Regions from separate parts of the Luteibacter rhizovicinus DSM 16549 genome, predicted to be linked through region 3. Evidence: predicted binding sites of a transcription regulator. Region 3 holds the regulator's gene; each other region holds the start of a gene.
The links. The regulator FliA, encoded in region 3, starts transcription of late flagellar genes. The targets are predictions, from matches to a motif close to TAAAGTTTNNCNNNCNNNGGCCGATAA.
Positions count from the first base shown of each region.

Region 1: BJI69_RS04140 (methyl-accepting chemotaxis protein) is a predicted target of FliA. The motif match lies at 1,138-1,164, and genes of this name have one in related genera.
Region 2: fliK (flagellar hook-length control protein FliK) is a predicted target of FliA. The motif match lies at 2,380-2,406, and genes of this name have one in related genera.
Region 4: BJI69_RS16400 (GGDEF domain-containing protein) is a predicted target of FliA. The motif match lies at 3,941-3,967, and genes of this name have one in related genera.

Region 1 covers NZ_CP017480.1:878,697-886,756, reverse strand. The annotation lists gene ppc (phosphoenolpyruvate carboxylase) at 1-1,062, shown strand, start outside; gene BJI69_RS04140 (methyl-accepting chemotaxis protein) at 1,220-3,202, shown strand; gene BJI69_RS04135 (ATP-binding cassette domain-containing protein) at 3,242-5,122, opposite strand; gene BJI69_RS04130 (aldose epimerase family protein) at 5,152-6,195, opposite strand; gene BJI69_RS04125 (XylR family transcriptional regulator) at 6,223-7,401, opposite strand; gene xylA (xylose isomerase) at 7,556-8,060, shown strand, end outside.
Region 2 covers NZ_CP017480.1:581,292-589,351, reverse strand. The annotation lists gene BJI69_RS02820 (hypothetical protein) at 1-686, shown strand, start outside; gene BJI69_RS02815 (hypothetical protein) at 827-1,090, opposite strand; gene fliK (flagellar hook-length control protein FliK) at 1,087-2,268, opposite strand; gene tgt (tRNA guanosine(34) transglycosylase Tgt) at 2,494-3,624, shown strand; gene yajC (preprotein translocase subunit YajC) at 3,771-4,118, shown strand; gene secD (protein translocase subunit SecD) at 4,180-6,054, shown strand; gene secF (protein translocase subunit SecF) at 6,065-7,027, shown strand; gene BJI69_RS02785 (hypothetical protein) at 7,880-8,060, opposite strand, start outside.
Region 3 covers NZ_CP017480.1:401,965-410,024, forward strand. The annotation lists gene BJI69_RS01880 (chemotaxis protein CheW) at 1-195, opposite strand, end outside; gene BJI69_RS01885 (ParA family protein) at 195-983, opposite strand; gene motD (flagellar motor protein MotD) at 983-1,948, opposite strand; gene BJI69_RS01895 (flagellar motor protein) at 1,945-2,685, opposite strand; gene BJI69_RS01900 (chemotaxis protein CheA) at 2,687-4,855, opposite strand; gene BJI69_RS01905 (protein phosphatase CheZ) at 4,863-5,507, opposite strand; gene cheY (chemotaxis response regulator CheY) at 5,518-5,919, opposite strand; gene BJI69_RS01915 (RNA polymerase sigma factor FliA) at 5,973-6,704, opposite strand; gene BJI69_RS01920 (MinD/ParA family protein) at 6,701-7,576, opposite strand; gene flhF (flagellar biosynthesis GTPase FlhF) at 7,639-8,060, opposite strand, start outside.
Region 4 covers NZ_CP017480.1:3,578,583-3,586,642, reverse strand. The annotation lists gene BJI69_RS16430 (hypothetical protein) at 1-125, opposite strand, end outside; gene BJI69_RS16425 (sigma-70 family RNA polymerase sigma factor) at 267-824, shown strand; gene BJI69_RS16420 (anti-sigma factor) at 821-1,555, shown strand; gene BJI69_RS16415 (TetR/AcrR family transcriptional regulator) at 1,707-2,282, shown strand; gene BJI69_RS16410 (SDR family NAD(P)-dependent oxidoreductase) at 2,347-3,207, shown strand; gene BJI69_RS16405 (NAD(P)H-binding protein) at 3,218-3,892, shown strand; gene BJI69_RS16400 (GGDEF domain-containing protein) at 4,001-5,494, shown strand; gene BJI69_RS16395 (vWA domain-containing protein) at 6,213-8,042, shown strand.

The DNA.
Region 1 (8,060 bases), 480 kb from region 3:
CATCTGAAGGCCCGGGGCGATCGCCAGTGGGTGATGCTCGGCTATTCCGACAGCGGCAAGGACGGCGGCACGCTGGCGTCGAAGTGGAGCCTGCAGCGTGCCCAGGTCGACCTGCTCGAGGTGGCATCGAAGGCCGGCATCCGCGTCGCCTTTTTCCACGGTCGCGGTGGTTCAGCCAGCCGCGGCGGCTCGCGCATCACCCCGGCCCTCATGGCCTCGCCCCGTGGTTCCGTGGGCGGCGTGCTACGCGTGACCGAGCAGGGTGAAGTGATTCATCGCAAGTACGGCATTCGCGCTCTGGCCGTGCGTAACCTCGAGCAGACGCTTGGTGCGGTGATGCGTGCCTCGCTGCGCCCGCGCGAGGTCGACGTGCGCGAGCCGGCGTGGAAGGACACGATGGCCCGGCTTTCCGCGGAGAGTCGCACGGCGTACCGCGCGTTCGTCGACACCGAAGGCTTCGTCGATTATTTCCGTGGCGCCACGCCCATCGATGTCATCGAGCGCATGACGCTCGGTTCGCGTCCGGCACGTCGCCGCAGCATGAAAGGCGTGGAAGACCTCCGCGCGATTCCCTGGGTTTTTTCCTGGACGCAGTGCCGTGCCGTACTCACCGGCTGGTACGGGCTGGGCAGCGCGCTCGACGTCGTCGCGAAGGATTGCGGCGAGGAGCGCCTCGTGGAGATGGCGCGTGACTGGCCCTTCGTCTCGACCATGCTGGACGATGTGGAAATGGTCCTGGCGAAGGCCGATATCGACATCGCCGAAGCGTTCTCGAAGCTTGCGGGCCCGCTCCACGAGCGCTTCTTCCCGATGATCCGCGCCGAGTTCGAACGGACGGTGGCCTGGGTGCTCAAGCTGAAGGGCGCCGATGAACTGCTGGCCGGCGACCCTCGCCTGGCGACGTCGATCCGTCTGCGCAATCCGTACGTGGATCCGATGAGCCTGCTCCAGGTCGACCTGCTCAAGCGCTGGCGGGCGACGGACGGCAAGGACGACGCCTTGCTCAGCGCCCTGGTGGCCTGCGTCAACGGCGTATCGCAGGGCCTGCAGAACACGGGCTGAGCTATTTGCCATACAAAAGGTGAGGCGGCGCTGCATGCGCCGTCTCATCGGGCAAAGAGAATGCGCGCCAACGCCTAAAGTCTGCCGCCGCTCTGCCGAAAACGCCGGTGTAGGGGCACCCGCAAGCGGTGCCCGATGACCTGGCACAAGGCTCCGTATGAACAGCATTTTCCATCGCGCCGCAACGCGCAGCATGAGCGTGGGCGCGCGGCTTACCCTGCTCGTGGTCGGCATCGTGGCCCTTGGCGTCGCGGTACTGACCATCGTGGTGACCACCATGGTCTCGCGGGAGCTGGAGACGCGAGCCCGTGACGATCTCGAGCGAGGCAACCGGGCCATCATCGCCACGGTGAACACCTTCAGCGGCGCCTTGCTCGCCGAGTCGGATCGCTTCCTCAGCCTGTTCGAGAGCTATTACCCCGGCAGCTTCTCGGTGGACGACAAGCACCGCGTGATGATGGGTGGGCACACCGTTCCCACCCTGTTGCACGACGGCAAGGCGATCAATGGCGATTTCGCCCAGGTCGACGAGTTCTCCGCGCGTGCGCATGTCGTGGCGACCCTGTTCGTCCGCGACGGGCCGGACTTCATTCGGGTCAGCACGTCGCTGAAGAAGGAAGATGGCTCGCGTGCGGTCGGTACCTCCATCGACCATGCCCACCCGGCCTTTCCGCAGCTGTTGTCGAACAAGTCGTATGGCGGCCCCGCCGTCCTGTTCGATCGCCCGTACATCACCCGCTACGAGCCGATCCACGATGCATCCGGCAATGTCGTGGGCGCGTGGTTCGTCGGCGTCGAGATCGCCAGCGAGATGGCCAATCTCTCGCAGGAAATCGCCTCGATCCACATCGGCCAGAGCGGCTACTACTCCGTCGTCGATGCGAGCGCCGGCAAGCGCTACGGCACGTTCATCGTCGACCCGATGACGAAGGATGCCGTGGCCAGGGCCGATGGCGCCGCCCTGAAGGTGATGGACGTCGATGGCCAGCCGGTATTCGGTCGCATGCTGTCGGGCAAGCACGGCGAGTTGCGCTACCGCGCGAGCGTGGACGGCCGCACGGTGGATCGCCTGGCCATGTATGCCACCGATCCGGGCTGGAGCTGGTTGATCGCCGGCACGGTGGACATGGATGAACTCTACGGACCGGTGAGGCATCTGCGCATGGTGGCCATCGGTACGGCCATCGGCATGGTAGGCGTGCTTTGCCTGCTGCTCTTCATCGCGATCCGCGCGCGCATCACGCGGCCTCTGTCACATGCGGTCGAAGCTGCCCGGCGGTTGGCCGAGGGCGACCTCACGGCACGCCTGGAGACTACGCGCGGCGACGAGATCGGCCAGCTGATGCGTTCCATCGATGGCATCGGCGACGGCCTCGGCGACATCGCACGATCCGTGCGCAAGGCGGCGGCGAGCATGGCGGGAAGCACGTCGGAGATCGCCGCGGGCAATGCCGATCTCTCCACGCGCACCGAAACCCAGGCGCACGAATTACAGATGACGGCATCAAGCCTGGACGAGCTGACGCGCACCGTGCGCGACAACGCCGGCAATGCGGCGCGGGCCAGCACCCTGGCCGAGCACGCCAGCATCGCCGTGCAGCAGGAGGCAGGCGCCATGCAGGGCGCGGTCGAGGCAATGAACGGCATCCAGGCTTCGGCCCAGCGCATCGCCGACGTCATCGGCATCATCAACGGCATCGCGTTCCAGACCAATATCCTGGCGCTGAACGCGGCCGTCGAAGCCGCCCGCGCCGGTGAGCAGGGAAGGGGCTTCGCCGTGGTGGCTGAGGAGGTTCGCAACCTCGCCCAGCGCAGTGCGACGGCGGCGAAGGAGATCGAGTCGCTGATCACCGAGTCGGTGGAGCAGGTCGATGCCGGCCACGGCCTGGTGACCGAAGCGGGTCGCAACATGACGACCGTGCTCGGTCGCATTCGCGACGTGGCCGACCTGATGGGCAACATCAGCCGTGCGACAAACGATCAGTCCGAGCAGATCGGTCGGATCAACCACGCCGTGTCGCGCATGGACGATTCGACCCAGCAGAATTCGGCACTGGTCGAAGAGGCGGCTGCGGCGGCGAAGAGCCTGGAGGATCAGGCGGGCGAGCTGGCGCGGGTCGTGGAAGTGTTTCGGTTGTAGGAGCCGATTTATCGGCGATAGGGTGCTAGCGACACCCTGTCAGCCTTCCAGCTCTTCCCACCGCGCAAACGCCGTATCCAGCTCGGCCTGCACCTTGGCCAGCTCCTCGTTGCCACGCGTGATCGTCGCGGCATCCTGCTGGAAATACTTCGGATCGTTCATCGCCGCGGTACGCTTGGCGATCTCCGCCTCGAGCTGTTCCAGCTTCGCCGGCAGCAGATCGAGTTCGCGTTGTTCCTTGAACGACAACTTCTTCTTCGCTGCCGCGACGGGCGTCGACGCTGGCGCGGGCGCGGCAACGGGAGCAGGCGCGCTCTTCGCGTTGGCGGCTCGCGCTTCGGCGATGATCGGCTTCTGGCGCAGCCACTCGCTGTAGCCGCCGATGTATTCGCCGACCTGGCCGTTGCCTTCGAGCACCAGCGTGCTGGTCACGACGTTATCGATGAAGTCGCGGTCATGGGACACCAGCAGCAGCGTCCCGGTGTAGTCGCCGAGCAGCTCTTCGAGCAGCTCCAGCGTTTCCACGTCGAGGTCGTTGGTGGGCTCATCCATCACCAGCAGGTTGGACGGCTGGGCGAACAGCTTGGCCAGCAGCAGGCGGTTACGCTCGCCGCCGGAGAGGCGGGTGATCGGCGCACGCGCGCGCTCCGGCGAGAACAGGAAGTCCTGCAGGTAGCCGATGATGTGTTTGCGCTGGCCGTTGAGTTCGATGTACTCGCGGCCTTCGGCCACGTTGTCCAGTGCGTTCAGGCTGTCGTCCAGGGTGGAGCGGTGCTGGTCGAAGTAAGCGATCTGCAGGCCGGTGCCAAGCGTCACTTCACCCTGCTGCGGCTTGAGTTCGCTGAGCAGGATCTTCAGCAGCGTGGACTTGCCCGCACCGTTGGGACCCATGATGCCGACACGATCGCCGCGCATGATGGTCGTTGAAATGTCGTCGAGCAGCGTGCGGCCGCCATAGGCCTGGGTGACGTGCTTGGCGTCGACGACCTTGCGTCCGCCCGCCTGTGCGACGGCCAGCGTGATCTTGGCCGTGCCCGACTGTTCGCGCCGCTCGGCGCGCTCGTTGCGCAGCGCTTTCAGCGCGCGCACACGACCCTCGTTGCGGGTGCGTCGTGCCTTGATGCCCTGGCGGATCCAGACTTCTTCCTGGGCCAGCTTGCGATCGAAGTGCGCGACGGCCTGGGCTTCCGCGTGCAGGCGCTCTTCGCGACGACGCAGGTAGTTGTCATAGTCGCCCGGCCAGCTGGTCACGTTGCCGCGGTCGATTTCGACGATGCGCGTGGCCAGCGAACGCAGGAAGCTGCGGTCATGGGTGATGAAGACGATGCTGCCGCTGAAGTTCTTCAGGAAGGTTTCGAGCCAGGCGATCGCCTCGATGTCGAGGTGGTTGGTCGGCTCGTCGAGCAGGAGCAGGTTCGGATCCCGCACGAGTGCCTGGCCGAGCAGCACGCGGCGCTTCATGCCGCCGGAGAGGTCGGCGAAGTCGGTGTCCGCAGGCAGTTCGAGCCGCTCGATGACCTGCTCCACGCGGGACTCGAGGTCCCAGGCGTTCAGCGTCTCGATCTTCGTCTGGACTTCGCCCAGCGCATCCATGTCGCCCTCTTCGAGCGCGTGGTGATAGCGGGCGAGCAGGTGTCCCAACTCGCCAAGGCCGTCGGCCACGACATCGAACACGCTGCCGGTGGTGTCCTGAGGCACTTCCTGGGTCAGGCGGGCGATGCGGGTGCCGCCCTGCAGGCGGATCTCACCGTCGTCGGCGTGGATTTCGCCGGCGATCAGCTTGAGCAGGGTGGACTTTCCGGCGCCGTTGCGCCCGACGATGCAGACGCGCTCGCCGGCATCGAGGGAAAGATTGACCTGTTCGAGCAGGAGCGGGCCGCCGACGCTGTAGTCGACGTTGAGCAGTTGGATAAGGGACATCCGCCCATTCTACCTGCCCGGGAGGTCCTTCAGGCTGTATCGACCCGGTACCGCGTGTGCTGGCGCCAGGTCACGCCGGGCCGGAGGATCGCGCCCTCGGACTCGGGACTGTTGATCTGGTCCGGAAAGGCCTGGGTTTCCAGGGCGAAGCCGGCGAACGGTCCATACGGCTCCGCGTCGCGGCTGGGCTGGCCGGTGAGCTTCTGCCCGCTGTAAAACTGCAGGCCTGGACGGTCCGTCTCAATGGTCAGGCGACGGCCGCTGGACGGCTCGGCCACCATCGCCACGGTTCTCAGCGACGAGCCGGTCGGCCCGCGCGCGATGTAGCAGTGGTCGAAACCGCCGACCAGGCGCAGCTGCGGGTCAGGCCAGTGCAGGCGCGAGCCGATCGGTGCGGCGTCGCGGAAGTCGAACGCCGTGCCCGCCACATGTTGTCGGCCGACGGGGATCGCGCCCGCGTCGATGGCGAGGAACTCGTCCGCATCGATCCGGATGACGTGGTCGCGGATATCCGGACGGCGGTCATTGAGATTGAAATAGGGGTGGGCGGTGAGGCTCAGCGGCGTCGGCGCATCCGAGGTCGCCTCGTACTGCAGGTCCAGCGTGCCGTCGTCGTCGAAACGACAGCGGAGCTCCACGTGCACTTCGCCGGGAAAGCCACCGTCGCCTTCGGGCGAGACCAGCCGCATCACCAGCGATTCACCGTCCGCCTCCACGTCCCAGCGCTGCAGGTGAAAGCCGTCCTGGCCGCCATGCAGATGGTTGCCGCCATCGTTGCGGTCCACCTTGTAGTCGATGCCGTCGAGGCGGAAACGGCCCCCACGTATGCGGTTGGCCCAGCGGCCGACGATGGCGCCCATGTACGCATTCGAGTCGAGGTATTGCTGCGCGGTGGCATGGCCGAGCAACACATCGCCCCTGCGGCCCTGGCGATCGGGCGATTGCCAGGAGAGCAGGGTGCTGCCGAGATCGGTGATGTCGATCTGCGCATCGCTCGCGTTGCGCAGGGTCCAGCGGTGGAGCGGTCGGCCGTCGGGAAGCTGTCCCCAGGCGGTGGCATTGGATACGGGCATGGATGAAGCGGTCCCTGCGGGCAACGGTCAGGTTGCCGCCGTCTTGCGATGGAGGTCGAGGTATTGGCGCGGCGTACAGTCGTACTCGCGCCGGAATACCGCATACATGTATTGCAACGAAGTGAAACCACAGCGCAGCGCGATATCGGCCAGTGGTACATCCGAATTCGCGATGAGGTCGCAGGCGGTATCGAGCTTGTGGGTGAGGATCACCTGATGCACGGTTTGCTTGAGCTCACGCTTGAAGTGTTCTTCGAGCACCGTGCGCGATACACCGACGTAGTCGGCGACTTGTTCGGTCTTGATGCCGAGACAACCGTACTGGCGGATGTAATGGCTGGCGCGCATGACGTGCGGGCTGCGTATCGGGTGGAACTTGCTCGACGCTTGCACGTTGATGCCCACCGGCGGGACCAGGACGCGCGTACCGGCGCAGTCCATCCCCCGCAGCATCTGGTGCAGCAGATGGGCGGCCGTGCGACCCATTTCTTCCGCACCCTGAATCACCGAGGTGAGCGGGATGCGCGTGAGCAACTGGGCCATGGGGTCGTTGTCGATGCCGACGATGGCGATCTGCTCCGGCACGGCGATGCCGCCCATCACACACGCCTGCAGCAACTGACGGGCGCGCGCGTCGGTGACGGCGACGATGCCGATCGGCTTGGGTAGCTCGGCCAGCCAGGTGACCAGTTCCTCGACGGCCTGGCCCCAGCCGCCGGCACTGGTCGGTGAGCCCTGGTAAACCAGCCCCTCGACCGATTCTTCCGCCACGATGGCGCGGAAGGCGTGTTCGCGTTCATGCGCCCAGCGGCTGGTCGGGTGCGGCGGCAGGCCGTAGAAGGCGAAGCGGGTGAGGCCCTGTTCGATCAGGTGATCGTAGGCGAGGCGGATCAGCCGGGCGTTGTCGGTGGCGATATACGGCACTTCGTCCGGGTAGTTCGCCGGATCGTGGTAGGACCCGCCGACGGCGACGACCGGGATGTGCAGGTCGACCAGCGTTTCATGGGCTTCCGGGTCGTCGAAGTCGGCGATGACGCCGTCGCCGCGGAACTGGCCGATGTCACGCATGCGGCTGCGGAAATCCTCTTCCATGAAGAGATCCCACTCGACGCGCGTGCTGTTGAGGTAATGCCCAATGCCGGCGATGACCTGGCGGTCATAAACCTTGTTCGCGTTGAACAGAAGGGCGATGCGATGGGGTGCCATGGCCGAAGAAATTACCACGCCATGCGTTAAACCGGCCATGACGCACCGCGGCAAAGAAAACCACGGGAACGGCGCTTGAAATCGCAATTGCGCCGCATGGCCCCTGATCGTCAGCATCGACGGGATTCGTCCCCACGTTTGTCAAGGAATTGTTATGTCGTACTTTTCCAACATCCCCAAGATCGCCTTCGAAGGCGCCGGCTCGGACAACCCGCTGGCGTTCCACCACTACGACGCCAAGAAGCAGGTCCTCGGCAAGAGCATGGCCGAGCACCTCCGTCTGGCGGTGTGCTACTGGCACACCTTCGTCTGGCCGGGCTCGGACGTGTTCGGCGCCGGTACCTTCGACCGCCCCTGGCACACCGCCGGCGACCCGATGGAAAAGGCCCGCGAGAAAGCCGATGCGGCGTTCGATTTCTTCAGCCGCCTGGGTACCCCGTTCTACACCTTCCATGACACCGACGTGGCTCCGGAAGGCGCCAACCTCGCCGAGTACAAGAACAACTTCGCCGCGATGGTCGACGTGCTCGAGAAGAAGCAGGCCGAGACCGGCGTGAAGCTGCTCTGGGGCACGGCCAACGTGTTCAGTAACCCGCGTTATGCCGCCGGTGCCGCGACCAACCCGCAGCCGGAAGTGTTCGCCTACGCGGCGACCCAGG
Region 2 (8,060 bases), 180 kb from region 3:
GGGCGGCGCCAGAGATGGCGCCGCAAATCGAAGCGCGCTCCGAAAGCGCGTTCGTCCCGCATGTCGAACATAGCGACTACGACGGCATTGCATCCGTCTTCGGAAAGATGGAGAACATCGCCGATGTCGGTGAAGCCTTCGAACGGCTCGCGCGCCCTCTCGCTTTCACGTTGACTTGCATGAGGCGAGCAAGGCCGGATGTCATGGCTGAACCGTTCGATCTGGTGAGCCATAGGGGCATCTTGTCCGTCGTGGACACGAAGCTGGGGGCCGAGGATCGTGCGTGGATTGAACAGGTTCTCAATGCGGGTGGCTCGCTCGGGAGACTCGCCGACGGGTTCAATCAGCAGGTCGTCCGATCCTACGATACCGATCACGGCATCCGAAGTGCAGATGGCACCCTGATAGGTAGGCAAGCGTTCGACGACCCTAAAATGCCGACTATCGACTATGCGGGGCTTTCCGACACCGTCGACGATTCAGTGAAGCTGATGTCGCTTCTCCACGACGTCGAGACGACCAGCCTCACCGGCTGGCGGAGTGCGGAGCATCCCTACCGCATGGGTGGCTGGTTGGTGCAGCGCTACATACAAGGTGAGATTACCGAGTATGTCCCAGGACCCAATGGGGTTGAGACATTGCGCTCGACGCGAGGTTATCTGCTGAGAAACGATATCTGGTGGTGAGTCTTTTGGCCGTGCGCTAAAGCATCGCCGATGAATCGGCTCCTACATTGCTGCGCAGGTTTTGCGTAGGAGCCGGTTCATCGGCGATGGGCGCTGGCGATCAATCGTGTGCGCTAGCGAGCGGCTCTGGGTGCCAGCAATCAATCCCGCGTCGCGCTCAACAACGTCCCGACCACGGCGGCCAACGCCGCATACAACTCCGGCGGCACATCGTCCCGCAACCGCACGGCGGCAAGCAAAGTCGCGATCTGCGGGTCGAGCTGCGGTGCGAGGCCAAGCGCCTGCGCGCGCTCCAGCATCGACTTCACGCCGGCGGCATCGATGCGCTGATTGCTGCCGTTGCTGGTGGGTGAGGCGAGGCGCAGGGTGACGCTGCGGCGTGGTGACGGAAGGGACTGGGTCATGCGCGTGCTTCGAGAAGGACGGCGCTGTAAGCGCTGGTCGGAACGGGAAGGCCGTGCATGCAGGCGAAGTGGTCCAGCTGCAGGCCGCTCTTTTCGAGTTGCCTGCGCAACGACATGAATTCGGTTTCGAGGCGCGACACGGTTTCGCCGTGCTGTGCCCACAGACGTACCGACACGCGCGGTACGCGAAGCTGGATCTCACCTTGCACGGCGCCCAGCGTCGGCGGATCGATGGCAAAGCCGACCGTCCACATGCCCTCCGGCTCGGAGGGACTCGGCTTGCCTTCTTCGATGCGAAGTTGCAGCACGTCGTAGCCGCGCACACCGGCTAGCGGAATCTCGATCATCCAAAGGCCGGCCTGCGGATGCGACTCCAGCTGGCCGATCTCGACGCGGGAGAGAGCCGCGCGCACGTCGCCACGCAACTGGCCGACGAGCTCATCGACGTTGTCTTCGGTCACCGCAAGTTCGGCGAGCGCGGCGGCGCGTGGCTGGGCCACGAGGGCACGCTGTGCCAGCGGCGGCGGTGTGTCGCTGAGCGGACGCCCCGGCATGCCGTCCGCGCCGGGACGGGGCGCGGGGCGAGCGGCCGGCAGATCGGTGAGTGCGCGGCGAAGCGAAAGCAGTGCCGCCTTGAAATCGTCGGCCGCCGGCGTTTCTTCCTTCGGCTCGGCCAGATGCGCTTCGAGGAACGCGCCACTCCTGGCGATGGCTTCCTTCATGCCCAGCGGCGTGCTCACGTCGTCCGGCTTGCTGATCGCCGCTTCCAGCGTGGCCAGCGCTGCGCGCAGGGTCGCCGGCAGTGTCCGGGCGATCGGTCGGCTGGCCAGGGCGGACAAGACGCCGAGCAACTGGGCGTAGCCGTTCTGCAAGGGCAGGCGCTCGCGCAGGCCCTGCATGGCGACGCGGTCGTCCACGACACCCGGGAGCACCTCGAGCTGTGGCTGGGTGCCCTGGGTCAGCACGCGAACCTGGAATTGCTGGGGGAGGGATGTCCCTGCGGCGTCGGCTTCGACGGTCAGGCCGCCGATGTCGAGGAGGAGCTTGCCGATGTCGGTCTGCCCCATGATCCGAGCCGTCAGCAGGGTGCCCACGCGCCACGTATCCGCGGCGGCGGTGGTGCCCGAGACCGCGCCCGCCCACAACTGGGCAGCGATACTGGTCGGCTGGATGATCAAGGGCAGGTCCTCCCGAGGGCCTGGGCGAGTCCGGCTGGACGCGCTCCTGTGGCTTAGGAGATCGGCGGAAACTTACGAAACTTTAGGGGCTCGCCATCTGTGGGAGCCGATTTATCGGCGATCCGGCGGCAGCCGGCAGGGATGGGGCCAGCACCCATCGCCGATAAATCGGCTCCTACCGGGCGCGAGACTGCTCACTGAGTGGGTCCAAGGTAGAATGGGCGGATGACCCAGCTCCCTTTCGACCTCCTCGCCACCGATGGCGCGGCCCGGCGTGGCCGTCTCCGATTCGGCCGTGGCACCGTGGAAACCCCGGCGTTCATGCCGGTGGGCACCTACGGTTCCGTCAAGGCCATGACCCCCCGCGACGTGCTCGACACGGGCGCGGAGATCATCCTCGGCAACACCTTCCACCTGTTCCTGCGTCCTGGCCTGGAGATCGTCGGCGAATTCGGCGGCCTGCATAAGTTCATCGGCTGGGACAAGCCGATCCTTACCGATTCCGGCGGCTTCCAGGTGTTCTCGCTGGCGCACAAGCGGAAAATCACCGAGGAAGGGGTGACCTTTGCCTCGCCGGTGGATGGCTCCAAGGTGTTCCTGTCGCCCGAGGAGTCCATGCGTATCCAGAAGGTCCTGGATTCGGATGTCGCCATGATCTTCGACGAGTGCACGCCGTATCCGGCCACCGAGAAGGTCGCCTCCGATTCCATGGAGCTCAGCCTGCGCTGGGCGGAACGCTCGCGCCAGGCCTTCGACGACCTGAAGAACCCCAATGCGCTCTTCGGCATCGTCCAGGGCAGCACCTACGAGAACCTGCGTCACCGGTCGGCGGAGCGCCTGATCGAAATCGGTTTCGACGGGTATGCGGTGGGCGGTCTCGCCGTGGGTGAGCCGGAGGCCGAGCGCAACCACACCCTCGACCTCACGCTGCACGTGCTGCCGAAGGACCGCCCGCGCTACCTCATGGGTGTGGGCCGTCCCGAGGACATCGTGGAGGCCGTCCGTCGAGGCATCGACATGTTCGACTGCGTCATGCCCACGCGGAACGCCCGGAATGGCTTTCTGTTCACCCGGGAAGGCACGTTACGCATCCGTAACGCGAAGTTCTCCATGGATACGCGCGTGATCGAGGAAGATTGCGACTGCTACGCCTGCGCCAACGGCTTCAGCCGGGCGTATCTGCGTCATCTGGACCGCTGCAACGAGATCCTCGGCAGCCAGCTGGCGACGATGCACAACCTGCGTCACTACCAGCGGCTCATGGCCGGCCTGCGCGGCGCGATCGAGACGGGCACGCTCGACGATTTCGTCGCCGACTTCTACGCGGCACGGCGCAAGGCCGAGGTCGACGGCTGACCTGGCGGGCTTGCGGGCGTCGCATGGCGCCCCCAAGCCTTGGCGGGGCGCGGTACATAAGCACCGGGGTGCGTGGCATAATCCACGATCTTTTTACGTGAGCAGCCGCTTTTCCGTGGCTGTTCCATGACTTGCGAGAATTGACGATGAGCCTTCCGACCTTCGCCGCCATTGCACAGGCCACCGCTCCCGCTGCCGGGGCCTCCCAGGGTGGGGCACTGGGCCTCTCGCCGCTGATCATGATGGCGGTGCTGTTCGGCATCTTCTATTTCATGATGATCCGCCCGCAGATGAAGCGTCAGAAGGAACACCGCAACCTGTTGTCCGCGCTCGCCAAGGGCGACGAAGTGGTGATGGGCGGCGGTCTCGCCGGCCGCATCGAGGAAGTGGGCGAGTCCTTCGTCCGCGTGGAGATCGCCCCGGGCACCGTCGTCCAGGTGCAGAAGGGCTCGATCACCCAGGTGCTGCCGAAGGGCAGCCTCAAGAAGTCCTGAGCTTTGTCTCAACGGCGTCAGCCGCGGCCGCTTGTGGCCGCTTTTCATGGAATGGCAAGGCATGAGTGATTTTCCACGCTGGAAATACGCGCTGGTCGTGATCGTGTTGCTGCTCGGCATCGTTTACGCGTTGCCGAACGTCTTCCCGCCCCAACCGGCGGTGCAGATTTCGGGTAACCGCGGCGCAACCGTCGATGCGGCATTGAAGACCAAGGTCGAGGGCATCCTCGCCACGGCGAAGACGCCGGCCTCGGTGATCGACGTCGATGAGAAGACCAGCCGCCTGCTGGCACGCTTTGCGACGGCTGACGCACAGACCAAGGCATCGGACGCCCTGCGGACGACGCTGGGTGAGAATTACACCGTCGCGCTCAACCAGGCGTCGACGGTGCCGGCGTGGCTGCAGTCGATCAACGCCTTCTCGATGCCGCTCGGCCTCGATCTGCAGGGCGGCGTGCACTTCCTGATGGAAGTCGACCAGGGCGCGGTCGTCGATGCGCAGGAAACGCGTTATTCCGACGACATCCGGGCGTTGCTGCGCGAGAAGAAGGTGTCCTACGACGCCGTCAATCGCAATGCACGCGGCCAGGGCGTCAGCGTGGTTCTGCGTACGGATGCCGATCGCCAGGCCGCGGCCACGCTCATCGCCACCGATTATCCGGAACTCACCGTCGCCGATGGCGCGGCCACGGGCAATCGTTTCATCCTCAACGCGGTGATCAAGGCGACCAAGCTGCGTGAGCTCTCCCAGAGCATGATCACGCAGAACCTCACCACGCTCCGTCAGCGCGTCAATGCGCTGGGCGTCTCCGAGCCGCTGATCCAGCAGCAGGGCGCCAACCAGATCGTGGTGGAGCTCGCCGGCGTGCAGGACACCGCCGAGGCGAAGAAGATCATCGGTGCCGTGGCCACGCTGCAGTACCGCGCCGGCCTGTACACGCCGCAGCAGGCGGCGGATGCCGCCCGTTCGGGTAGCGTGCCGCCGGATGCCAAGCTTTACTACGGCCGTGAAGGCCGCCCGTACCTGCTCAGCAAGACCATCATCGCGACGGGTGACGAGCTCACCTCGGCGGTGTCCGGCCGTGACCAGCAGAACGGCACGCCCAATGTCAGCGTCTCGCTGAACAGTGCCGGCGCACGCAAGATGCAGGACTTCACCAACGGCAACGTTGGCAAGCCGATGGCCGTGCTCTACATCACGCGGACCACCGACACGAAGATGGTCGACGGCAAGGAAGTGAAGACGCCGAAGATCACCGAAGAGGTGATCAACTACGCCAATATCAGTTCGCCGTTCGGCAAGCAGTTCTCGACGAACGGCCTGCCCAGCGATTCGGAAGCGTCGGAGCTGGCGCTGCTCCTGCGCGGCGGCTCGCTCGCCGTGCCCATCGACATCGTCGGTGAAAGCGTGATCGGTCCGAGCCTCGGCGCGGACAACATCGACAAGGGCTTCAAGGCGGTCATGCTCGGCCTCGGCCTGGTGCTGGTTGCCGCCGCCATCTACTACAAGCTGTTCGGTCTCGTTGCCGACGTCGCCCTGTTCTTCAACCTGGTGCTGCTCATCGCCGTCATGTCGATGATCCACGTCACCCTGACGATGCCGGGCATCGCGGGTATCGTGCTGACACTCGGTATGGCGATCGATGCCAACGTGCTGATCTGCGAACGCATCCGTGAGGAACTGCGCAACGGTTCCTCGCCGCTGGCTGCGATCCGCACCGGCTACGACAAGGCCTGGGCGACGATTCTCGACGCCAACGTGACCCACCTGCTCGCCGCGCTCGGCCTGATGACCATGGGTTCGGGCCCGATCAAGGGCTTCGGTGTCACGCTCTTCATCGGTATCCTCACGTCGATGTTCACGTCGGTGACGGTCACTCACGCCATCACCGCGCTGATCCACGGCGGCCGCAAGCTCAAGACCCTGTCGGTCTGAGGAGGAAGCCATGGAAATCTTCAACCACAATTCGAACTTCAACTTCCTCGGCCTGCGCCGTTTCAGCATCGGTCTCGGCATCCTGCTGATGATCGGCTCGATCAGCCTGATCCTGACCAAGGGCTTCAACTACGGCCAGGACTTCGTCGGTGGTGTCGCCGTCGAGGTGGAGTACCAGGCCCCGATCGATCCGGCCGACGTTCGCGCGGCACTGGAGAAGTCCGGCCTCGAGAACCCGCTGGTCCAGGCTGTCGGCGGCACGCGTGACTTCACCATCCGCATGCAGCCCAAGGACGACAAGAACTCGGTCTCGCTGACCGGCGATGAAGCCGCTGCCAAGGTGGCAGGCGACGTCGTCGCCGCACTCAAGGTCACCCGTCCGGACGTGATCCAGAAGAGCCGCTCCTTCGTCGGCCCGCAGGTCGGTGAAGAGTTGCGCAGCGACGGCGTCGTCGCCGTGGCCTTCGTCATCATCGGCATCATGGGCTACCTGTGGCTCCGCTTCGAATGGCGTTTCGCCCTCGCGGCGCTGGCTACCGAAATCCACGACGTCCTGGTGACCCTGGGCATCTTCGCGATCACCCAGCGCGACTTCGACCTGACCGTGCTCGCCTCGGTGCTCGCCGTGGTCGGTTACTCGATCAACGACAAGGTGGTCGTGTTCGATCGTGTCCGCGAACTGTTCCGCGCCAGCCGCAACGCGACGCCGGAAGAAGTGCTCAATCGTTCGATCAACAGCACGTTGTCGCGAACGATCATCACCTCGCTGTTCACCGGCATCACGATGGCGGCGCTGTTCTTCATCGGTGGCCCGGTCGTGCACGGCTTCGCGATCACGATGCTCATCGGCATCCTGGTCGGCACCTTGTCCTCGATCTTCATCGCCAGCCCGATCCTGCTCTGGCTGGGCGTGTCGAAGAAGGACCTCATGCCGCGCAGCAAGGAAGACCCGGAGTTGGAGCGTCGTCCGTAAATCGATGCCCGACATCCGACGAAAGAACCCGCCTTTATTGGCGGGTTTTTTTTGGTTCTTAGAACAATTCCGAGATGGGCGGTGCCTTGTTCGCGGGCTCGCCCTGCTGCCTCACGGGGGGGGGGGGGGGCTCGGCTTCGCCGTCGCCGTCGCTGCGTACACTTGGGCGTCGCGCGCAGGAGACCTTGGTGCCCACCCTCGCTGCTCAGACAGGTCCTCCGCGTTCCGTAAAGGAAAGGCCGCTAACGCGGCCGTGTACTTATCTGGCCTACGGCCGCTGCACTTGTGCGGAACTCGCCTCGAGGGTGGACACCAAGGTCTCTCACGACGATACGGTTAGCGGGACGGCGAGCCGTTAGCGTCGGTGTAGCCGCCGACACCGGCCGTCACAGCAGTCGTACTGGGTACGTAGTCCGGCTCGGTGAACGCCTTCCTCGCCGCTGCGCGGTCTCGCGCGGACGATCGCGATCAGCGCGCAAGGTCGACCGTTTGGCGATGGCGACGAGCCAGCAGCCAAAGCGGCCTTGCTTCGTCGGCTCGACCCGCACGAACCTCAAGGATGGGGAGAGTCTTCGGTGCCCACCCTCGAGGCGAGTTCCGCACAAGTGGAGCGGCCGCAGGCCAAATAGATACATGGCCGCGTTAGCGGCCTTTCCGATACGGAACGCGGAGGACCTGTCTGAGCAGCGAGGGTGGGCACCGAAGGCTCTTTGCCTCAAGCCCCCCAGCGAGGGTGGGCACCGAAGGCACTGCGCCTTACATCCCCACGCAAGCGGCAGTGCCATCGCCGACGAACAGCAAAAAAAACCCGCCAACATCGGCGGGTTTTTCTGTCACACCCCATCCCTGAGATCAGAATTCGTCCCTGTCCTCGATGGCGCCTTCAGCGTCGTTGGCCAGCGTCAGTACCACGTAGGCGGAGCCCACGAGTGACGCGCAAAGCCAGGCGTAGACCATCTGTATCGCCGTCTTCGGAATCGCGGCGGCGACCCGTGGCGCGAGCGCCAGGCCGATGATGCCGGCGATTGCTAAT
Region 3 (8,060 bases):
ACGCACGCCGGCCGCAAGACAGAGCAGATAGCGGCTATCGGCCGACGTCGGCGGCTCGGCGTTTGGCACGGTGCGCCAGGGGTCGATCGAAACGACCTTGACCTCGGCGTCCGGTGCCGGTGCAGGCAAGGCAGGTGTCAGCAGCTCCGCCAGGTAGTCGGCGACGATCTGCTCGGCGTCCTGCAGGGCGCGCATCACGCCGCCGCATCCGCGACGGAGGTGGCCGGCGAGGCCAGCAATTCGTCGAGCAACTGCCGGTAAGCCAGGCCACCGCGACGCGCAGCTGGCCAGGATGCCAGGGGCACGCCCGCCGCGCTCGCTTCACGAATCTGCGTATCGGTCGGGATAACGGCGTGGCTGACGCCGTCGCTGTACTTCTCGCGCAGTTGCTCGAGGCAGGCTCGCGAGGCATGCGTGCGTGCGTCGAACATCGTCGGCACGATGGTGCGCGGCAGCGGTCGGCCGCGCGAGCGCTCGATCATGGACAGGCTGCGCAGCATGCGCTCGAGACCTGCGAGGGCCAGTGCTTCGGTCTGCGTCGGCACGAGCAAGCGGTCGCTCGCGGCCAGCGCGTTGACCATCAATACGCCGAGGGTCGGCGGGCAGTCGAGCAAGACGTGATCGAAATCACTGGCGAGTTCGGCGAGCGCCTTGGCAAGGATCAAGCCCATGCCCGGCCGTGTGCCGAGCTGGCGATCCAGCGTGATCATCGCCGCGGACGCCGGCAGCACGCTGAGGTGATCCCACTTCGTGGCATGCACGAGCGTGCCAGCTGGCAACGGATTGCCACCGATGCCGAACAGGTCGTAGACGCTGCCATGCGCGCCACCTTCGACGCCGATGTAGCCGGACAGCGAGGCGTGCGGATCCATGTCGATCAGCAGCGTGCGCTTGCCGGAAGCAGCGAGAAGACTACCTAACGCAACGGTCGTCGTGGTCTTGCCTACCCCACCTTTCTGGTTGGAGACCGCCCAGACGCGCATCAGCGATTACCCCCTGCAGGAGTCGCCGTTGCGATCGGTGCGGGAGCCACCGTCGGAGCCGTCGCCGCACCGACGACGGGAAGACGATCGGCATCGCTATAGAAACGCGCCGGCTCAGCCTTGTCGCTCATCACGACGATGAGCACGCGGCGATTGCGATTGCGGCCTTCGTCGGTACCGTTGTCGGTGGTCGGACGAAACTCGCCCCAGCCGACGATGCCGACACGATGCGGATCGACGCCACTGGTCGTCAGCAGGCGTGCCACCGTCGCCGCACGGGCGGCCGACAATTCCCAGTTCGAAGGGAAGGTCGCCGTCGCGATGGGCGTGTTGTCGGTGTAGCCCTCGATGCGCATGGCGTTCGGGAACGGGCCGAGGATGCCGGCGAGCTTGCGCAGCACGTCTTCGGCGGTGCCCTGCAGCCTGGCCACGCCGACGGGAAAGAGGATGTCGGTACGGACTTCGATCTCGAGCCAGTCCTTGGTCTGGCGCACGCTGACCAGGTTCTTGTCGATCAGCGGCTTCATCGCGCGCTGCACTTCGTCGGAGATCTGGCTGAGGCTGGCGTCCTCGGTCTTGCCGACCGTGGTATTCGCCGCCGTCGCGGTATTGATGCTCGCCGATTCCTGTCGCGTGGGAGCGGCGCCTTCGTGCCCCGGCAGAGGCAGGTTGCGTGGCGGAATCGGCACGTCGATCTTGGCAATGGGGGCAGCGGCCGGCGCGCGCGACTGGTTCGGCAGCGGCACCTGCGCGGCGGGCGTCGCCTCGCGGATCGGCTCGATGACCTTGCCGGTGCCGTTGAAAGCCTCGTTGATCGACTGCGCCATGACGCGGAACTTGGTTTCGTTCACGGCCGAGACCGCATACATCACCACGAATAACGCCAGCAGCAGCGTGATCAGATCCCCGTAGGGAATCGCCCAGCGCTCGTGGTTGATGTGTTCTTCGTGGTGGCGCCGCTTCACGAAAGGAATCCCTGGAGCTTGCTTTCAATGTGCCGCGGGTTGTCGCCCTGGGCGATCGAAACCAGGCCTTCCACAAGGATTTCGCGCATCTGCGAGCGCAGGCGGGCGAGGCCTTTCAGTCGTGATGCCATGGGCAAGGCGAGCAGGTTGGCCAGGCCGATACCGTAGATCGTCGCGACGAAGGCCGCGGCGATGCCATGACCGAGCTTGCTCGGGTCGGCGAGATTCTGCATGACCGACATCAGGCCCATGACGGCGCCGATGATGCCCATCGTCGGCGAATACGCACCGGCGTTCTCGAAGACCTTGGCGGCTTCGATGTCGGTGTGTTCGCGTGCGTAGACTTCCACTTCGAGCACGGAACGCATGGCGTCCGGCTCGGTGCCGTCGACGAGCAGTTGCAGCCCCTTGCGGATGAAGGGATCGGATTCACGCTCGATTGCCGGCTCCAGGCCGAGCAGGCCCGTGCGACGGGAAATCTCGCTCCAGCCGACGATGCGGCTGACCAGATTCTCCGACTCGATGTCCGGTGGGCGATACACCCAGGGCAGCATGGTCCAGGCGCGCTTGAGCACCGGGCCGGGCGTTTGCACCAGCAGCGCGGCGAGCGTGCCGAGGAAGACGATGACGAACGCCGCCGGGTTCCACAGGGCATCGAGGCTCGAGCCCTTGAGGATGGTGCCCACGATGATGACCACGAAAGCCAGGATCGTTCCGACGACGCTCACGATATCCATATCAGACAGCCATCCTTAGTGAAGGCAGCACCTGGCCCGCATCGTCGGCGAGGCCGGCGAGGTCGAGCACGAGGGAGATGCGGCCATCGCCGGTGATCGTCGCGCCTGCGACGCCCGGGACATCCTTGAGGAACGGACCCAGCGGCTTGGCCATGACGTCTTCGCGGCCGAGCACTTCGTCGACCAGGCAACCGAGTGTCTGGTGGCCGATCTGCACGACGACGACGTGACCGCCCTTCCCCGCCGCGCCGGCCCAGTTGCCGAGGTCGGCAAGCGGCAGCGCGCGCTGGCGATGCGAGGCGACAATGCGACCGTCCAGTTCCTGGATCTGGCCCGGCACGAGTTCGAACACTTCGGTGACGTTGGACAACGGCAGCGACAGCAGGCGATTACCGACGCGAACCATGAGCACGCGCATGATCGCCAGGGTAAGCGGTACCGAGAGACGGACCGTGCTGCCATGGCCGACGCGCGAGTCGATCGAGAGCGTGCCGCCGAGTTCGACGATCTTGGTCTTGACCACGTCCATGCCGACGCCTCGGCCGGAAATATCCGAGACCTCGGCCGCGGTGGAGAAACCGGGACGGAAGACGATTTCGTAGCACTCGCGCTCATCCAGACGCGCCGCCTGCTCTTCGTCCATCAGGCCTTTTTCGACGGCCTTCCGACGCAGGACCTCGGGATCCATGCCCTTGCCGTCGTCGGTGACGGTGATGACGATGCGGTCGCCGAACTGGCCGGCGGCCAGGCGAACCGTGCCGGAGCGCGATTTGCCGGCGCGTTCACGCACGTCGGGCATCTCGATGCCGTGGTCTACCGCGTTGCGAAGCAGGTGCACCAGCGGATCGGCCAGCGCCTCGACCACGGTACGGTCGATATCGGTGTCTTCGCCCTCGGTGACCAGCTCGATGTCCTTGCCGAGCTGACGCGCGAGGTCGCGGATGATGCGGGGGAAACGCGAGAAGAGTTTGCCCACCGGCTGCATGCGCATGCGCAACACGGCGTTCTGCAGATCTTCGGCGACGCGCTCGAGTTCACCGATGGCGCGTTCCATCGGGTCGTTCGTGCCGCGCGGCGCGAGATTGGTCAGGCGGTTGCGGACGAGTACCAGCTCGCCTGCGGCATCGACGAGGCTGTCGAGGCGGAAGGTGTCGACGCGGACGGTGGTGTCGGCCGTTGACGAGGCGCGTTTTTCGGTGGTGGCTGTGGGTTTTGCGGTGGGAGCCGGTTTTGCTGGTGGGGTTGCGGCGGCGGGGATCGCCGATGAATCGGCTCCTACAGGGGTAGTGGACGCTACGGCGGGTTGGATCGCCGATGAATCGGCTCCTGCAACAGCGGTGGCCGGCGTGAGCGTGCCGGGGGCGGCGGTGCCGTGGAGGCTGTCTAGGAGGGCCTCGAATTCGTCGTCGCTGATGGCGTTGGGATCGGCGGCGGGCATCGCCGCCGAAGCGGCTCCCACAGATGGCGCTTCGGCGATCGGTGTTGCGGTGGCCGGGATCGCCGCTGAAGCGGCTCCCACATTTGCCGCCGCCCCTGCAGGGGCGGCGGCATCGGCGCCGGGGGCACCGGTGCCGTAGAGCGAATCCAGCAGCGCTTCGAATTCATCGTCGTTGATCGTGCCCGAAGGTGTCGAGGCCGGTGCGCGGTCGTTGCGCGCGGCGTCGAGCATGGCTTCGAATTCGTCTTCGATCGGATCGTAGGGGCGCTGCGACGACACGGCGGGGGCGCTGGTCGACGCCGGCGTCGACATCACCGGCGACAGCGCCACCGGCGGTGCGGAGCCGGCACGACCCGGAATCAGCAGGCGGTCGAGCACGGAGCGAGGCGCGGGCTCGGCGGGAACGCCCGCGTCGGCCGCACGCATCATGTCGTTGAGGAGGTCCAGCGACTCGAGCAGCGCATCCATGAAGCCGGGGTTCAACACCACCGCGCCGTTACGGGCCTCGTTGAGGAGGTCCTCGGCGCGGTGGCACAGCTCCACCATGGCGTTGAGGCCCAGAAAGCCCGCACCGCCCTTCACGGTATGGAACGCGCGGAAGACCGCGTTCAGCAGCTCGGCGTCCCCCGGCGAGGCTTCGAGATCCACGAGCTGTTCGCCCAGGCTCTCGAGCAGTTCGCGTGCTTCGATCAGGAAGACATTGAGCAGCTCGTTGTCCAGCTCCACGCTCATACGGCGCTCAGAACCCGAATTCGCTGAGCAGTCGATCCACTTCGTCCTGGCTGACCTTGTCCGGGGCCGGTGCGTGTGCGCCACCGGCCAGCGAACCAGTGAGACGCACCAGTTCGACCAGCGACGACTCCACCTTGGCCATGAACGATTCGACCTGCGCGACGCGCTGGCCGGACAGATCCTGCCAGGACTGGGCCTCGACCATCTCGCCCAGGCCGATGTCGCAGCTCTGCGCGAAATCGCCGACGCGCACGGCCAGGGCCGTCGCATTCGGTGCGAAGGCCGGATCGGCGTGATCGAGCACCAGCACTTCGTCGGCCTGCTTGGCCAGCGCCTGCGCCTGAGGACGCAGCCTGTCGCTGAAATCGAGGGTGCGGTGAGCCGCCTGTGAGCTCATCTCGAGCACGTCGCGCAGGTGTTTGCGCGCATCGCTCATGTTGCCCGGCACGCCATCGCTGGAGATATCGGAGGCCAGACGGCGGACCGACTCGTGCAGATCGCGCGCAAGATGGCCCAGGGCCAGGAACAGGTGCTGTTCACGGCTGCGCAGGAGGCGATCGAGCGCCTGTTCGAAGGCGACGCTGTCATCGGCGTCGAGCAACTCGCGCAGCTCGGGAACGACCTCGTGGCCGGGGTTAAGCATGGTATTCATCGTCATTCCCTTAGCCCGCAGCCGCGGCGAGTCGTTCGAAGATCTTGTCGAGCTTTTCCTTCAGCGTGACCGCCGTGAACGGCTTGACCACGTAGCCGTTCACGCCGCTCTGCGCGGCGGCGATGATCTGGTCGCGATTGTTCTCGGCCGTGACCATCAGCACCGGCATCGACTTCAGCGCGGCGTCCGCGCGGATCGCGCGAAGCAGGTCGATGCCCGTCATGTTGGGCATGTTCCAGTCGGTCACCACCAGGTCGAAAGGCTGGGCACGCAACATCGTGAGCGCCGCGTTGCCGTCTTCAGCCTCCTGGATGAGGGTGTTCGTAAATCCCAGCTCGACCAGGAGATTCCTGACGATGCGTCGCATGGTGGAGAAATCGTCCACCACGAGGATTTTCATGTTCTTGTCCAAAACTCGTCTCCGCCTGACTGCGCGTTCTTACCGGCGACGGCACCGTAATGCCGTCAATGCTTGTCTTTCCAACCCGTCATGCGTGCGCGGAGGCGAATCAGGGCCTGGCCATGGATCTGGCACACCCGCGATTCACTCACACCCAGCACCGCACCGATTTCCTTCAGATTGAGCTCTTCATCGTAGTACAGCGACATCACCAGCTTCTCGCGTTCGGGCAGGCCGTCGATGGATTGGGCCAGCGCATCGCGCAAGCCGTCCTGTTCGAAGATCCCTTCCGGCCCCGCGGCATCCGGGTCCGCGACATCGATCGCCGCGCCTTCGTCGCCTTCGGGCGCCGTAAGACTGAGCAACCGCGCGCTCGCCGCGTCGGCCAGGATCTGGTTGTACTCCATGGCGTCGATGCCCAGCCGCTTCATCACCTCGGCGTCTTCGGCATCACCACCTGTCTCGTTCTCGATCTGCCTCGTTACTTCAGCCACCTCGCGCAACTTCCGGTGCACGGAGCGGGGGGTCCAGTCCGTCTTGCGCAGTTCGTCCAGCATCGCGCCCCGTATGCGGATACCCGCATAGGTCTCGAAACTGGCCGCGCGAGTCGGCGAGTAATTTCTTGCGGCCTCCAGCAGTCCGATCATCCCGGCCTGCATGAGGTCGTTTGCATCCACGCTTGGCGGCAGCCGGCCCATCAGGTGATAGGCGATCCGGCGCACCAGCGGCGCGTGGGTTCGTACCAATTGATCCGCCGGGATTCGCGTGACTTCAAGGTATTCCGTCGCAACGCTCACAGTGGCAACCCTCCTCCCAGGTGGGACCGCTCGGCGAAAAAGCCGATGCGACCCTGAGCACGGGGTTCGGGTTCACCCCATGTATCGACCGACCTGGCCAGATTCTTGAATCCAACTGCAGATCGGCTGCTCGGCCAGACATCGACCACCGCCGACTGGCGGCGAATCGCCTGGCGCAGGTACTCGTCGTGCGGGACCATCCCCATGAAATCCAAGGAAACATCCAGGAATCGGTTGGTCACCCGGGACAGTTTCTCGAACAGCTGGCGACCTTCCTGGGCATGGCGGACCATGTTGGCCACGATGCGGAAGCGGTTCACGCCGAACTCCCGGCTCATGACCTTGATCAGGGCGTAGGCATCGGTCAGCGAGGCCGGCTCGTCGCAGACCACCACCACGACTTCGTCGGAAGCCGCGGCGAACATGGAGACGCTGTCCGAAATGCCGGCGGCGGTGTCGACGATCAGGTATTCGGGGGCGATCGGGTATTCGTCGAACGCGCGGATGACGGCGGCATGCTCGATATTCGGCAACTGCGCCATGCGGCGCGCGCCGGAGGTGGCCGGAATCACCTTCAGGCCATGCGGCGCCTGGAGGATCAGATCCTCGATGCGGCACTCGCCCTCGAGCATGTGCCCGAGGTGACGGGTCGGCTGCAGCCCGAGCAGCACGTCGATATTGGCCATGGCCAGATCGGCATCGAGCAGGACGACGTCGCGTCCGCCCATGGCCAGGGCCATACCGAGGTTGACCGCCACGGTGGTCTTGCCGACGCCGCCCTTGCCGCCCGCGATCGCGATGCTGCGGGTAGGGCGACGGTCGTCAAGCCAGTTGAGGCCGGCGGCCTGGGTGCTATCGACGTGTGTGGTCATGAAGGAATTCACTGCCGTGAAAGAGTGTGCGGTGGCGGTAGTCACGTTATGCGGTTTCCCGATCAGGCGAGCGCGGGCGCCGCGGTGCCGAAACGATCGGCAAGTACGGCGTCGTCGGGCTCCTCGTTGCGCTGCTTGAGCAGTTGGGCTGCGAGGCAGACCAGCTTGCGCGCATCGGCGGAGGCGATGTCTTCGGGCACACGCTGCCCGTCGGTGGTGTAGTCCAGCGGCATGGCGTGGCGAATGAGTGCCGACAGGGCGCCGCCGATCAGCGGCGCCTCGTCGAGCTTGGTAAGGATGGCGGTCTGCGGTGACAGCGGCGCGTACGAGCGGATCGCGTTGTCGATCGCCTGGGCCTGCGCATTGGCGGCGAGCACCAGGCAGACGCGCAGGTTCGAGGTCGCGCGCAGCGTGTCGAACTGCTGCTGCAGCTTGGGATCGTTGCCGGCCATGCCGGCGGTGTCGACCAGCACGGTGTGCTTGC
Region 4 (8,060 bases), 1.6 Mb from region 3:
AACTGCCCGCTATCGGGCGCATACGCGTCGCCGACGAAGCGTTCCGTGGCGGCGGGGGCGGCACCGCTGGCCAGGCAGGCGGCAGCGGCGAAGGGGACGATCGGGGCGGATGAAAGAAGCCTCACGGATAAGTCGTCCTCGGAAGGGATGGCGACAGTGGATACGAGCCCGCGTGAAGAGCGGATGCGGATCGCGACGTGCAGACCGTGGTCATGCTATAGATCGCCCCGCCCCGATCCATCGAACGACCGTATAAGGACCCACGCATGCCAGCCACCAGCCCCGCCGAGCGCGACGAGCTGAATCGACTGTTGCAACGTACCGCGGACGAAGACCAGCGCGCCTTCGAAGAGCTGTACCGGCGTACATCGTCGCGCTTGTTCGGCGTCTGCCTGCGGCTGATGGGCGATCGCGACGAGGCCGAGGAAGTGCTCCAGGAAGCGTTCGTCACCGTCTGGAAGCGTGCGCGGAGTTTCGACGCGAAGCTGTCCAGCGCGATCACCTGGCTGGTGACGGTCGCCCGGAACAAGGCCATCGACCGCCTGCGCCAGCGTCCCGACCTGCGTCCGGTCGAGGTGGATTGGGAAACCCTCGTCGACGAGGGCCCCGGCCCCGCACACGGCGCCGAGAGCGACGAGGAGTACCGCAACCTGCAGGCCTGCCTGGCCGAACTGGAAACCCAGCAACGTCGTTCGATCCGTGAAGCCTTTTTCGGCGGCGCTACGTATAACGAGTTGGCGGAACGTGCAAAGGTGCCCCTCGGCACCATGAAAAGCTGGATTCGTCGTGGTCTCCTGCAACTCAGGGCATGCCTCAATCCATGAACAGCAGCTTCGAATCCGACAAGGACAACCTGCGCTACGCCGAGTACGCGCTCGGCCTGCTCGACGCCGATGCGCGAGCCGCCGTGGCACGGGAAGTCCAGAGCAATCCCGAGGCCGCCGCGGCGGTTGCGCTGTGGCAGCGACACTTCACACCCCTGGCCATGGAAGTCACCGACGTGGCGCCACCTGCCCATGTCTGGGCCGGCATTCGTCGCCGTCTCGCCTTCGATAAGGCAGCGACGGTTAGCGGGACCTCGCGTTCGCGCGCCAGCGCCTGGGACAGTCTGGGACTGTGGCGTTGGATCGGCGTCGGTGCCACGGCAGTCGCGGCGTGCCTGATCGTGGTCACCCTGAACCGGCCGGTCGCGCCGTCCGTCGCCGTCCACCCCTCGGTCCTCATGGTCTCGACGATCGCCGGCGACAACGGCGTCGCGGGCTGGACCGCCACGATGGACATCGACCGCTCCGAACTCCTCGTCGTGCCGGCGAGCCCCGCCGCCGTCGCCGCGGACCGCAACACCGAACTGTGGCTGATCCCGGCAGGCGGCGCCCCGATCTCGGTCGGCGTCTTCCCGCCCGGCGATCCCAAGCGCTTCCACCTGGACAAGGCCCTCCTCGACCGCCTCGGCCCGACAGCGGCGCTTGCCGTGTCGCTGGAGCCTGTCGGTGGCTCGCCCACCGGGCAGCCGACCGGACCGGTCATTGCCAAGGGCGCTATTCGGGCTGCCTGATAGGGGCATCGCCGCTGAAGCGGCTCCCACAAGGACGTGAGGCCCCTGGTGGCGCCGCTTTGTGTAGGAGCCGATTCATCGGCGATAGGGTGCTTGCATTACCCCTCCCAGCCCTCATAATGAGCAAGCACTCACTTATTATCGACCCGCCATGGCCCGCCTCAAGAGCGAAGAAAAACGCAACGCTATCCTCGCTGCCGCCGCCCAGGGCGTGGCCGAGCGGGGTGTCGGCGCGCCGACATCGCTCATCGCGAAACTGGCAGGCGTGGCCGAAGGCTCGATCTTCACCTACTTCGCCGACAAGGACCTGCTGCTGAATGCGCTCTACCTGAGCGCGAAAAGCAGCCTGCGCGAGACGATGTACGAGGGCTATCCCTCGCGAGCGCCGATCGAAGAGCGCTTCGAGCACGTCTGGAACCGCTACCTCGACTGGGGCATGGCCGAACCTGCCCTGCGCATCGCCATGGCCCAGCTCACGGTGTCCGAACGGATCACGGCCGACACGCGCGCGGAAGGCGAGCGGGTCTTCGGTGACATCGCCGGCCTCTTCAACGAGGGCATGGCGTCGGGCGCCCTCCGCCAGGGGCAACCCATCGGCTTCATGGCCGGGATCATCACCGCCGTGGCCGAAACCACCATGCACTTCATGGCGCAAAACCCGGCCCAGGCCGCCGACTATCGACGTGCCGGCTTCGAAGCCATCTGGCGTGCGATCGGCTCGGGCTGACACGCGCCTTTTATCTGCCCACTTAACCGAGTGTGTACTCACTCACTATAACGAGGATGTCCCCATGTCACAGGTCTGGCTCATTTCAGGAAGTGGCGCCGGTCTCGGTCGCGATATCGCCGAAGCCGCGCTCACCGCAGGTCATCGCGTGGTCGCTACCGCGCGACGCGTCGAAACGCTCGACGCGCTTCGCACCCGCTTTCCCGACACGCTCAAAGTCACCTCGCTCGACGTGGCCGACGAAGCCGCGTGCATCGACGCCGTGCGCTTCACGCTGGACGCCTTCGGCCAGCTGGATGTCCTGGTCAACAACGCCGGCTACGGTCAGCTCGTGCCCTTCGAGCAGATGTCCTCGGCCGACTATCGCGCACAGATCGAGACCAACCTGTTCGGCGTGGTGAATCTCACGCGCGCCGCCGTCCGTTCGATGCGCGAGCGTCGCAGCGGGCGCGTCATCAACGTGTCCTCGGTCGGCGGACGAATCGGTACGCCCGGCATGTCGGCCTACCAGGCAGCGAAATGGGCGGTCGGTGGACTCTCCGAAGTACTCGCCGCCGAACTCGGTGCACTCGGTGTGCATGTCACGGCGATCGAGCCGGGCGGCATGCGCACCGACTGGGCGCGCCGTGCGGGTGCCGATCTTCCGTCCTTCCTGCCTGACTACGAGGCCAGCGTCGGCGCCCTGCGGAACATGCTCTCCGGCTACGCCGGCAACGAAACAGGCGATCCGGTGCGCGTCGCCGAGGTCGTGCTCCGCCTCGCCGCGCATCCGCGTCCGCCGGTACGACTGCTCCTGGGCAGCGACGCAGCGACCTTCGCTGGCCAGGTCGAGCAGGCCCGCCGCGAAACCGACCAGCGCTGGGCCGAGGTCAGCCGTTCGACCGACATCGGTGCCGGCGCCATGCCCGCCTTCCCGGCCTACTGAGGACACCGGCATGAGAATCCTGCTGTTCGGTGCCACCGGTATGGTCGGCCAGGGCGTCTTGCGCGAATGCCTGCTCGCATCCGACGTCGACGAGGTCGTCGCCATCGGGCGATCGCCGAGCGGCGCCAGCCATCCCAAACTGAAGGACCTGGTCCAGGCCGATCTGTTCGATTACCGCGCCATCGAGGACAGGCTCGGCGGTTTCGATGCCTGCTTCTTCTGCATCGGCGTGACGTCGTTTCGCATGGACGAGGCGACCTATACGCATCTGACCTACGACATGACCCTCGCCGCCGCGTCCACGCTCGCCCGGCTCAATCCGGCGATGACCTTCGTCTATGTCTCCGGTGCCGGAGCCGATAGCAGCGAATCCGGCAAAGTCATGTGGGCTCGCATCCGTGGGCGCACGGAAAACACCTTGGCCCGGTTGCCGTTCAAACGCGTCCACGCCATTCGGCCGGGCGCCATCCAGCCCATGAACGGCGCCCGGTCGCGCACGCGCGCCTACCGGATGATCTATCCGCTGATGGCCCCTATCCTGCCGATTTTCCGGGCGCTCATGCCGTACAGCGTGGCGACGACCGAGACGGTGGGGCGTGCGCTGCTCGCACTGGCCCGGCACGGCTATGCAAAGACCGTCCTCGAAACCCGCGACATCGAGGAGGTGGTGCGGAGCGGCGCCTGACCTTCACATTTGTGGTGTCCCAAACCGTAAAATCCGGCGCAATGAAACTCAACTTCCTGCTCCGCCCGCCGATATGATCTATGCGTTGCAGGTCGGGGGAGGCACGCCATGAAAGCATTCATCGCCGCGGCCGCCATCGTCGCGGTTCACGCAGCCGCGCTGGCGGTCCTGCCCGCCAGCGGCATGGCACTCTCGTATACGTTTTTCTTCTCCGTGGCCGCCCTTGCCATGTTCAGTGCATGGCGGGCCTGGATGCGTTCGGGCACGCCCCGTGACCACCGCTGGTGGCTCCTGCTTGCCAGCCTCGGGTTGTGGACGATCGGCATGTCGTTGTCGGCACGACAGAACTACGTGCTCGACAATTCGAACCCGGCGCCCGGCGACAGCATGTTCTTCTACATCCTGTATGTCCTGCCGGTGCTCGTCGCCGTCTCCTCCGCACCCGTCGCGGCGCGAAAGAAATGGGCCATGGCGATCGACCTCGTCCTGGCTGGCCTGCTCGGCGTGCTGTTCTACATCCGTACCTTTTCCATCGTGACGCTCGAAGGCGCGATAGGCCCGCAGCAGGCAGTCGACGTGGCCTACATGCTCGACTTCGAAAACGTCTGCCTGGCCGTTGCCGCCCTGCTGCGCTTCGTCGCCACCGATCGCGCCGACGACCACGCGTTCTTCCGCGCGGTCATGGCCTTTTTCGTCGTCTACGCGATATCCGGTTACTCGTACAACCACTACGTCGCGCTCAACGGCCATCCTGACTTCGGCACTTCCTCCTGGGACGCCCTGCTCGACCTGCCCTTCCTCGCGCTGTTCATCGTCACCATGACGAGGCAGCCGCAACGCCACTGGCATCCGCCGGTGTACCTGATCCGCTTCGTGCAGAGTGCGAGCCCGACCTTCCTCGCCATGAGCGTGCTCGGTTTCGGCCTGATGGTGATCCCGGTCTATCCGTCGCTCGGTATCGGCGGCGCCATCGCCGCCGTGATCGGCATCGGCCTGCGCGGCACGCTGGCGCAGGTCGATCTGGTCGAGGAGGAATTTCGCCTCTCGCGCAGCCGCGACGAATTGCAGGGCCTGGTCTTCACCGACAGCCTTACCGGGCTGGCCAACCGCCGCGCGCTGGACGAGCGGCTCCTGCGTGAGTGGCACCGCCCTGCCCAGCGCGAGCCGATCGCCCTGCTCATGGTCGACGTGGACTTCTTCAAGGAATACAACGACCGCTATGGCCATCTCGCCGGCGACGATTGCCTGCGCGCACTCGCCTCGGTGCTGTCTGGTCGCGGCCTGCGCGCCGGCGACTTCATCGCCCGCTTCGGCGGCGAGGAGTTCGCGGTGATCGCGCCGGGCACCCGCCTCGCCGACGCCGTGGCCCTGGCCGAAGACCTCCGTGCCCAGGTCGAAGCGCAAGGCATCGTGCATCCGCTGAGCCCGTTCGGCGTGCTGACCATCACGATCGGCGTGGCCACCCTGCTGGCCAATGCCAACGGCGGTCCGCTGGACCTGCTCAATGCCGCCGATCGCGCGCTCTACCGTGCGAAGAACGCCGGCCGCAACCGCATCGGTGCGCAGGGAGATGCTCGCCTGGAACCCTCGCGCGCTTCTTGAGCGAAATGCGTCGCCGTGCGTCGCGGTGCGTCGCAAGAGCCGGCGGGTGCCACCCTCGGGGCCACGATGAGGTTGGTTGAAGGGAGAGCGCAAACGCGACGCGCACGCGCAACGCAGTGCTTTGCTGTGGGAGCCGCTTCAGCGGCGAACCCTCAGCGCATCGAGCAAGCGAGCGAGGCCGAGTGGCGAAGAGGCGAGCGGTGAAGCGCCAGCACGATTCAACGCAAGGCCTCCTTCGCGATCGCGACGCTGAGGGTTCGCCGGCAACAGCCGGCTCCCACATAAGGCCAGCGTCACAAACCTCGCGGTGCATTCGATCATGCGAGCGTTGGCTCGACCCCACCCCACCTCAGTCTTCGGAAGAGCCGGCGGGTATCGCCCTCGGGGCCGGTAGCGCAGGCGAGGCGTCCCACCGGATAAAGCCCGAAGGGGGCTGGCCAGGACGGCCAGCCGTTTTCGCGAGACAGGATGTCGAGTCGGAAACCGCCGGTGGGGCGCCGACCCGGCCCGTAGGGCAATAAAGAAACGGCCGCGATTCGCGGCCCTTCCTTCGCGGGTCGCCGGAGCGTGGCCCCGAGGGCGATACCCGCCGGCTCTTGCGACGCAGCGCAAACGCGAAGCCGAAGCCGAGCCCCCCCCAAACACCCACGAAAATAAATTTAACCCCTTTCCCCAACACCCACGTTTCATCTGCATGTCCCCCACGAGGTCACGCACGATGAATACGCTACGCATCACCCTGCCCCTGCTGTTTGCCGGCCTCGTCGTCGCGGCGGGTAGCGCCGCCTCCGATGGATCGTCTCGCCGGCACATCGCCGCCGAGCCAGCGGTCGTCAACGACGCACCCTGCGAACAGGTCGGACGCAGCTACGGGCCCGGTCGCCCGCTGCCGATACCGATGGCCGTGGCGGCGAAATCGAGTTCGCGGGCACCCGTTGCCGTATCCGCACCGGCACCTGCCGCCCCGCCGGCTCCGATGCCCTTAGCCGTCGCGGAAGCCGATGCCACCGCCAGCGCATCGCCGACGGTCGCCGCACCGGTGATGTCCAGGATCCAGCGGGCGCCCGTACCCATGGGCGGCATCATGGGCCCCATGCTGCCGGCGCAGTACGCGACCGATCGCGACAACTACAAGCATCGCGACGCCAATGCCGTGCACCTGGCCGCCACCGATCCGGTGTCGACCTTCAGCATCGACGTGGATACCGGCTCCTATACCAACATTCGCCACATGCTCAACGAAGGTCGCCTGCCGCCGGCCGATGCCGTGCGAACGGAAGAGTTCATCAACTACTTCGACTACGGCTATGCGCCGCCGGTGGATCGCTCGCGGCCGTTCAGCGTGACCACCGAACTGGCGCCCGCGCCGTGGAACAGCAACCGCCAGCTGCTGATGGTCGGCATTCAGGGTTACAAGGTCCCGGTCAGCGAGATCCCCGCGGCGAACCTGGTCTTCCTCGTCGACGTCTCCGGGTCGATGGATGAACCGGACAAGCTGCCCTTGCTGAAGGCGTCGCTGAAACAGATCGTGCCCAAGCTCCGCGCGCAGGATCGCGTTTCGCTGGTGACCTATGCCGGTGCCACGTGCGTGGCGCTGCCGTCGACGCCAGGCGACCGGCACGCGACGATCACGGCCGCCATCGATGCGCTCGGCGCAGGCGGTTCCACGAATGGCGCCGCGGGCATCGACCTCGCTTACGCGCAGGCCATGAAGGGCTATATCAAGGGCGGCGTGAATCGCGTCATCCTCGCGACCGACGGCGATTTCAACGTCGGCACGACCGGTGTGCAGGCGCTCAAGGATCGCATCGCCGAGAAGCGCAAGAGCGGTGTGGCATTGACGACGCTCGGTTTCGGCGAAGGCAACTACAACGACGAAATGGCCGTGGAGCTTGCCGATGTCGGCAATGGAAGCCATCACTACATCGACAGTCTCGATGAGGGACGCCGCGTGCTGGTCGACGAGATGTCGGCCACGCTGATGACCATCGCGAAGGACGTGAAGATCCAGGTCGAGTTCAATCCTGGGGTGGTCGCCGAATACCGCCTGATCGGCTATGAGAAGCGCGTACTTGCCCGCGAGGACTTCAATAACGATGCCGTCGATGCGGGTGAGATCGGTGCCGGCGCGAATGTCACCGCGCTCTACGAGATCACGCTCAAGGGTGCGCCCGGTGCACGCGTGGATCCCCTGCGCTACGGCAAGGATGCACCCGTCGAGGCGAAGGGTAACGAACTGGCCTTCCTCCGCCTGCGCTACAAGGCACCCGAGGGTGGTGCCAGCCAGCTGATCGAGGAGCCGCTGTCGGCACACGTCGCCGCGGCACCCAGCGAACGGCTGCGCTTTGCCGCCGCCGCGGCTGCGTTCGCCGAAAACCTGCGTGGCGGAAAGTATGTCGACGACTTCGGTTACGACAAGGTCGCGGCGCTGGCGCACGGTGCGCTCGGCAAGGACGAGGGTGGTTATCGGGCGGGCATGGCGAGACTGGCGGCGCTGGCCGGCGGGATGCAGACCGAGCAGCCGGTGGCGGGGGCTTTCATTCGCTGAGGCGAGAAGCTGGCTGAC